One region of the Hydrogenophaga sp. NH-16 genome, then DNA from elsewhere that is predicted to be linked to it. Evidence: predicted binding sites of a transcription regulator. Region 1 holds the regulator's gene; the other holds the start of a gene.

Region 1 (3,368 bases):
AACTCGCGCGCAAAGTAGCTCTTGCAGTCGATCAGGTGCCCCAGGTTGATCGATTCGAACTGAAGCTGCCCCTGACACATCAGCGACATGATCACGGAGCGGCGCAGCAGGTCGTCCCTGGTCAGTGCCAGTCCACGCACGATCGGCAGCCGCCCCTGGTCCAGCGCGTCGTAGTACTCCTCGATCGTCTTGGCGTTTTGGCTGTAGGTCGCACCAATGCGGCCGATGGCCGAGACACCCAAAGCGATCAGGTCGCAATCCGGCTGCGTGCTGTAGCCCTGGAAATTCCGGTGCAGGCGCCCTTGCCGCTTGGCCACCGCCAGCGCATCCGTGGGCAGCGCAAAGTGATCCATGCCGACATAGACATACCCCGCATCACTCATCGCATCCAGTGAAGCCGACAGCATCGACAGCTTGTCTCCCGCGCTGGGCAACTCGGCAGCGACGATTCGCCGTTGCGGCTTGAAACGCGCCGGAAGATGCGCGTAGGCATACAGCGCGATGCGGTCGGGGCGCAACTGGTTGACCTGGGCAAGCGTACGGGCAAACGACTCAGGGGTCTGCAGCGGCAATCCATAGATGAGGTCCACATTCACCGACTCAAACCCGATCTTGCGGGCTGTCTCGACCAGAGCGAACACCTGTTCGGCCGGCTGAACCCGGTGCACCGCTTTCTGAACAGCGGGATCGAAATCCTGTACACCGAAACTCAGTCGGTTAAAACCCAACCTGGCCAGTGTCTGCAAGCGCTGGTCCGTCACCGTGCGGGGGTCAACCTCGATGGAGTACTCGCCTCCGGGCACGAGCGTGAAGTTGCGCCGGATCATCGTCAGGAGGTCTTCCAGCTCGGCGTCGGACAGGAAGGTGGGCGTCCCTCCTCCCAGATGCAGCTGGGACACGGCATGCCCTTTGCCGAAATGCTGTACCTGCAGCTCCACCTCACGCGACAGATACCGCAGGTATTCCGCAGCCCTTTCGTGGTGTTTGGTGATGACCTTGTTGCAGGCGCAGTAGTAGCAGACAGACTCGCAGAAAGGAATATGTACGTACAACGACAGCGGCAACGCGAGCGAGCCTGCCCGACGTTGTTCCAGCGCCTGGATGTAGTCGCTCTCCGTGAACGCTTCTACAAAGCGGTCCGCGGTGGGGTACGAGGTGTAGCGGGGCCCCGGGATGTCGAATCGCTTGAGCAATTCGTCTGAAATGGCGTGACTCACAAACAATTCTCCAGTTCTCAGCGCGAATGTGCACCAAGGCGGAAATCGCACCCTTGATCAAGATCAAGGGCCATCCAAGCCCCGGGTTTTCCCCCATGCTCGCAACGAGGATGAGAGCGCCCGCCTTGCTGGCACTTGTGGCCATGCGTTAAGCTTCGGGCGAAATCTGGAAGATTTATGGACATTCACAGCATCAAAGTCGCCTGTTCCAGCTGCAACCTTCGGGAGTTGTGTTTGCCAATGGGCCTCAATCCCGAGGAAATGGGCAAGCTGGACACCGTGATCTCCACGCGCAGGAGGATCAAGCGGGGAACCGCGCTGTTCAACACCGGCGACAAGTTCACTTCGCTCTACGCAGTGCGCTCGGGCTTCTTCAAAACCTGCGTGACCACGGCCGATGGGCGAGACCAGGTCACCGGCTTCCAGATGACCGGAGAAATCATCGGCATGGACGGCATCGTCAGCGACCGCCATTCCTGCGACGCGATTGCGCTTGAGGACGCCGAGGTCTGTGTGATGCCGTTTGACCAGGTCGAGGAACTCTCGCGGGAGTTCACCACACTGCAACACCATGTCCACAAGATCATGAGCCGGGAAATCGTCCGCGATCACAGTGTCATGCTGCTGCTGGGCAGCATGCGTGCCGAGGAACGTCTCGCAGCGTTCCTTCTCAATCTCGTCCAGCGTCTGCATGCACGAGGTTTCTCGCAGTCAGAGCTCATCCTTCGGATGACCCGGGAGGAGATTGGAAGTTACCTGGGCATGAAGCTCGAGACCGTGAGCAGGACTTTCTCGAAGTTCGTTGAGGAAGGCACCATCGAAGTCAAACAACGCTACGTACACATCAAGAACACCGATGCACTCAAGCAGATCGTGAACCCTCAGAGCTGCCGTTGAGTCTGGGCGTTTGAACGAAAGAAACCCCGCTTGGGCCCAAGGCCTGAGCGGGGTTTCTCTTTGTGTGCAAGCCGAGGGTTAGCCGCACCCGCCGTTGCGGGCGCAGTCCCGGGGGCGCTCCGCTTCGGGAACCGGGCAGCGGTTGACTTCGAACGGAGACATGGACAACAGGGTGGTCAGCGCGCTCGATGCCATGGTGACGCCCCAGAACACAAAGAACGCCAAGGTGTAGATGGCTTGGCGAGACAACTCCAGGGGGCTGCCGAACCAATGGAGATCACCAGGGTCGACCATGGCGAAAACAACCATCTCAAGCACGGCAGCCACCAGAAAGGCAGGCCAAGCTATCCACATCCACCGCTGAGCATTCATGAGCGTCACCTTCACTCCTGTGTTGTCACATCCGGTGGTGTGGCGTCCTACTTGGAGGGTGCCGCCGGGACGACGGGGGAGGCGGCGTGATTGCGGGCCTGATGGGCCGGCTGCAACTTGGCCATCGCATCGACCTTGGCCTGCCCTTCCAGTCGCTGAGCCGCCGCAAGATCCCTCTCGTAATCGGACTTGTTGAGCACAGGGTCTGGATTCTTCACGGCGATGACCACGGTGACCAGACCTGCAATGATGACCAGCAAAGGACCGCCCACCACCATCCACATGTGCGGGACCTTCCACCAAGGTGTGCTTGGTGCGCGGTCAACTGGACGAGAAATTGCTGACATGACTTGTTCCATAAGGCTTATAAATCCAGTTTAGCGCGGAACGATGAAGACCGCCTTCTCCACGACCTCGGACGCATCAGCGGCGGTGGACCGGACGGTGAACCGTATCGGGTGCGATCCGGCGGGTGCGGCGTTGGGCGGGATCTGCACCCGCACGGCGGCGGAACGCACTTCAGTGGAAAGCACGTCCACCTCGGTTTCCGACGCGATCATCACGCCCTCAAGACCGTCGACGCTGATCTGGTAGCGCTGCGGCGACTCGGTCGCATTCATGATCTGCAGGCGGAACACGTTTTCGATGCGCCCCTGCTCCACCATGCGCGCCAGCGCGCCACGGTCGCGAATCACATCAACTTTCAGCGGCGTGCGCAGGAAGAGACTGACAAACACAGCCAGGGTGATGACCGCCAGAACGCTGGAGTAGACGAGCACCCTGGGACGGAAAGCGTGGCGGACCATCTGCTCACGGGTCCAGCCCTTGGCCATGCCGTTCTGCGTCGAGTACTTGACCAGTCCTCGCGGATAGCCCACCTTG
Region 2 (3,368 bases), 1.8 Mb from region 1:
CACCGCTGCCAGCAAGCTTGCAGCGCTCGCCTGTCCTGTCCCGGCCAGATCGAAGGCGGTGCCATGGTCGGGGCTGGTGCGAACCATGGGCAAGCCCAGCGTGGTGTTGACGCCATGCTCTAGGCCGAGAAGCTTGACCGGAATCAGCCCCTGGTCGTGGTACATGGCAACCACCACATCGAACTCACCCTGGCGGGCCCGCATGAACACGGTGTCGGGCGCGTGTGGGCCGCTGACGTTCAATCCATCGGCACGGGCCCGATCCACAACCGGCTGCAGGATCTCGATTTCTTCCCGACCAAACAGACCACCCTCGCCAGCATGAGGATTCAACCCAGCGACGGCGATGCGAACGTCAGGCATGCCGCAGCGGTGATAGTGCGCCGCGGTGATACGGATAGTGTCCATCACGCGTTCGGTGGTGACAGCCTCAAGTGCCTGCCGCAACGACACATGGATGCTCACCAGCACGGTGGCCAGCCCAGGCGCACTGAGCATCATGCGCACCGGCATCTCGCTCACAGGCACACCCAGGTGTTCAGCCGCCAGGGCTTGAAGGAACTCTGTGTGCCCCGGGTGCGGCAACCCCGCGACGGCCAGAGACTCCTTGTGCACAGGTGCAGTGACCAATGCCCTCGCCTGACCTGTCAATACCCACCGTGCGGCAGCAGCAATGCTGTCAGCTGCGGCTCGGCCGGCTTCGGCACTGATTCGGCCCCATGGCACCAATAGGCCCGGCGCACAGGTCTGTATCAATGCGAGCCCTTGGCGAGCTGCATGAGCCCATTCCCCCGGCCCATCGAGCACCACCACGTCAAGCGGAACACCACCGCGCTGCAGCCGGACCACTTCCGCGGCGCGCCGCAGGGTGGCCGCATCACCGGCCACCACCACCTGCTCCTGCAGATCGGGGCGTTCCAGCAAAGCACGGACCACGATCTCGGGTCCGATCCCAGCGGGGTCTCCCATGGTGATCACAAGCGGGCGGTGACGACCGGGACTCTCGAAAACAGGAGTGGTCACAGTGTTACGCGGGGTTGGGAATGTCGATGAACTGATGCTCAATGCCGAGCAGCTCCGCCACGTGACCAGCCACCGCTGGCGCGCCGTAGCGCTCCGACGCGTGGTGACCACAGGCGATATAGGCCACACCAGCCTCCCGCGCGTAGTGCGTCTGGGGCTCGGATATCTCCCCCGTGACAAACACGTCGGCGCCAGCAGCGATGGCCGCCTCGAAATAGCCTTGGGCACCGCCCGTGCAGATCGCCACGCGCTCCACACGGCGCCCCGGATCGCCGACCAGCAGCGCGGCGCGTCCCAAAGAACACTCGATGTCCTTGAGCAGTTCGGCAGCCGGCGCTGGCGGACGCAAACCCAGGAAACCCAGCGACTGGTCGCCAAAGCGCCCTTCCCCTGCATCCAGCACGCGCACACCGATTCGGCGTGCCAGCTGCGCGTTGTTGCCCAGCTCGGCATGTGCATCCAGCGGCAGGTGATACGCCAGCAGGTTGATGTCGTGCGACAGCAGGCGCGCCAGACGCTGCTTCATCCAGCCCGTCACCCGCCCGTCCTGACCACGCCAGAACAGTCCATGGTGCACGAACAGGGCATCTGCACTGGCGTCGATGGCTGCATCGATGAACGCCAGGCTGGCGGTCACCCCGCTGACCAGCTTGCGCACCCGCACCCGGCCCTCCACCTGAAGACCGTTGGGTCCGTAGTCCTTGAAAAGCGCAGGTTGCAGGAGGCGGTCGCAGGCTGCGAGCAGTTCGTCGCGCGAGACGCCTTGACCGGGAGATGTATCGGGTGGCATGGAGGCAGTGATATCAGAACCGGCCGCCAGGGACATCCTGGCGACCGTGTCCTATTCTGTCATCGCCCACCCGGGGACGCTGCCGCGACAGGCGCTGCTCAGCCGCGCTTGCGCTCGGCCCGCTCGGACTCCACCATCTTGCGGTTGAAGAACCGGTAGAACCAGATCGCCATGCCGATCATGAAAGCGATGCCTGCGATACTGAAAAGACCATAGTCGGTGGAAAAAAGATCTGCAATGGCTTTCATCGTGTGCTCCAGTCCTCTGTGACAACAGACGGCCATTGCATCCCCAAGCCACGCCATACGCATTGATCTGCATCAATCGGCTTGAACCGGCGAGCCACGTGGTCATATACGTGACAATGTCAGCAGGGATGCCGCGAAACGCTCCCGAGCGCCCGTTCCTTTTGCACCCGTTCACCATGAAACGCATCTGGCTCCTCTTTGCCCAAACCGTCACTGTTGCGGTGGCTGTCCTTTTTGTCGTGGGCACGCTCAAACCCCACTGGCTGGACCGACGCAATGTGCTGCCTGCGGTGGTGCCGGTGATTGAATCGCCCGGAACTCTCTCTGGCGAACCGTCGCCCAACAGCTTCAGGGAAGCGGCCAAGCGGGCCTCCCCTGCGGTCGTGAGCATCAACACCAGCAAGGCCCCCGATCAGGCGCAGATGGCCGACCCCTGGTTCCGATTCTTCTTTGGAGAGCAGGGACAGGGACAACCTCAGGCCGGACTGGGCTCCGGCGTGATCGTGAGCGAAGCGGGTTACATCCTCACCAACAACCACGTGATCGAAGAAGCAGACCAGATTGAGGTGGTGCTCAACGATGGCCGGCGAAGCACCGCCCAGGTCATCGGCACCGACCCGGAAACCGATCTGGCCATCCTGAAGATCAATCTCGGTGGCCTGCCCGTGATCACCCTGGGCAATTCCGAGGCGCTGTTCATCGGCGACCAGGTGCTGGCCATCGGCAACCCCTTCGGGGTCGGTCAGACCGTGACGAGCGGCATCGTCAGTGCCCTGGGACGCACCCAGCTGGGCATCAACACGTTCGAGAACTTCATCCAGACCGATGCAGCCATCAACCCGGGCAATTCGGGCGGTGCGCTGGTGGATATCCACGGACACCTGATGGGCATCAATACCGCGATCTATTCGCGTTCGGGCGGGTCGATGGGCATCGGTTTTGCCATCCCCACCTCCACCGCGCGCAGCGTGATGGACGCCATCGTGCGCGATGGCAAGGTCACCCGGGGCTGGATCGGTGTGGAGCCGCAGGATTTGACCCCTGAGCTGGCCGAGAGCTTCTCGATCCCCTCGGGCACGGGTGTCATCATCACTGGCGTGCTGCAGAACGGGCCGGCCGCCCAGGCTGGCATCCGTCCTGGCGATGTGGTGACCCAAGTGGGAGACAAACCGGTCAGCAACGTGTCCCAGTTGCTGTCTGCCGTGGCGGCTCTCGCGCCGGGCGAACCCTCCAGCCTGGAGATCGTGAGGAAGGACGGAAAACAGCGCATCCAGATCACGCCGGGCAAGCGCAACCTGCCCAGGCCC

Evidence for each region. Region 1 encodes FNR, which switches genes on or off when oxygen is low (the NO sensors DNR and NnrR bind a similar motif). Its sites were predicted from a motif close to TTGATNNNNATCAA; they were not measured.
Region 2: a site for FNR is predicted at 2,124-2,137, ahead of DD542_RS05910 (DUF3149 domain-containing protein). Genes of this name have one in related genera too.

The regions. Positions count from the first base shown of each region.
Region 1 is NZ_CP029344.1:3,007,208-3,010,575, forward strand. Features, by position in the region: gene hemN (oxygen-independent coproporphyrinogen III oxidase) at 1-1,217, opposite strand, end outside; gene fnr (fumarate/nitrate reduction transcriptional regulator Fnr) at 1,395-2,114, shown strand; gene DD542_RS14475 (hypothetical protein) at 2,193-2,486, opposite strand; gene DD542_RS14480 (FixH family protein) at 2,534-2,770, opposite strand; gene ccoG (cytochrome c oxidase accessory protein CcoG) at 2,864-3,368, opposite strand, start outside.
Region 2 is NZ_CP029344.1:1,211,740-1,215,107, reverse strand. Features, by position in the region: gene pdxA (4-hydroxythreonine-4-phosphate dehydrogenase PdxA) at 1-1,023, opposite strand, end outside; gene DD542_RS05915 (Nif3-like dinuclear metal center hexameric protein) at 1,028-1,813, opposite strand; gene DD542_RS05910 (DUF3149 domain-containing protein) at 1,912-2,061, opposite strand; gene DD542_RS05905 (trypsin-like peptidase domain-containing protein) at 2,238-3,368, shown strand, end outside.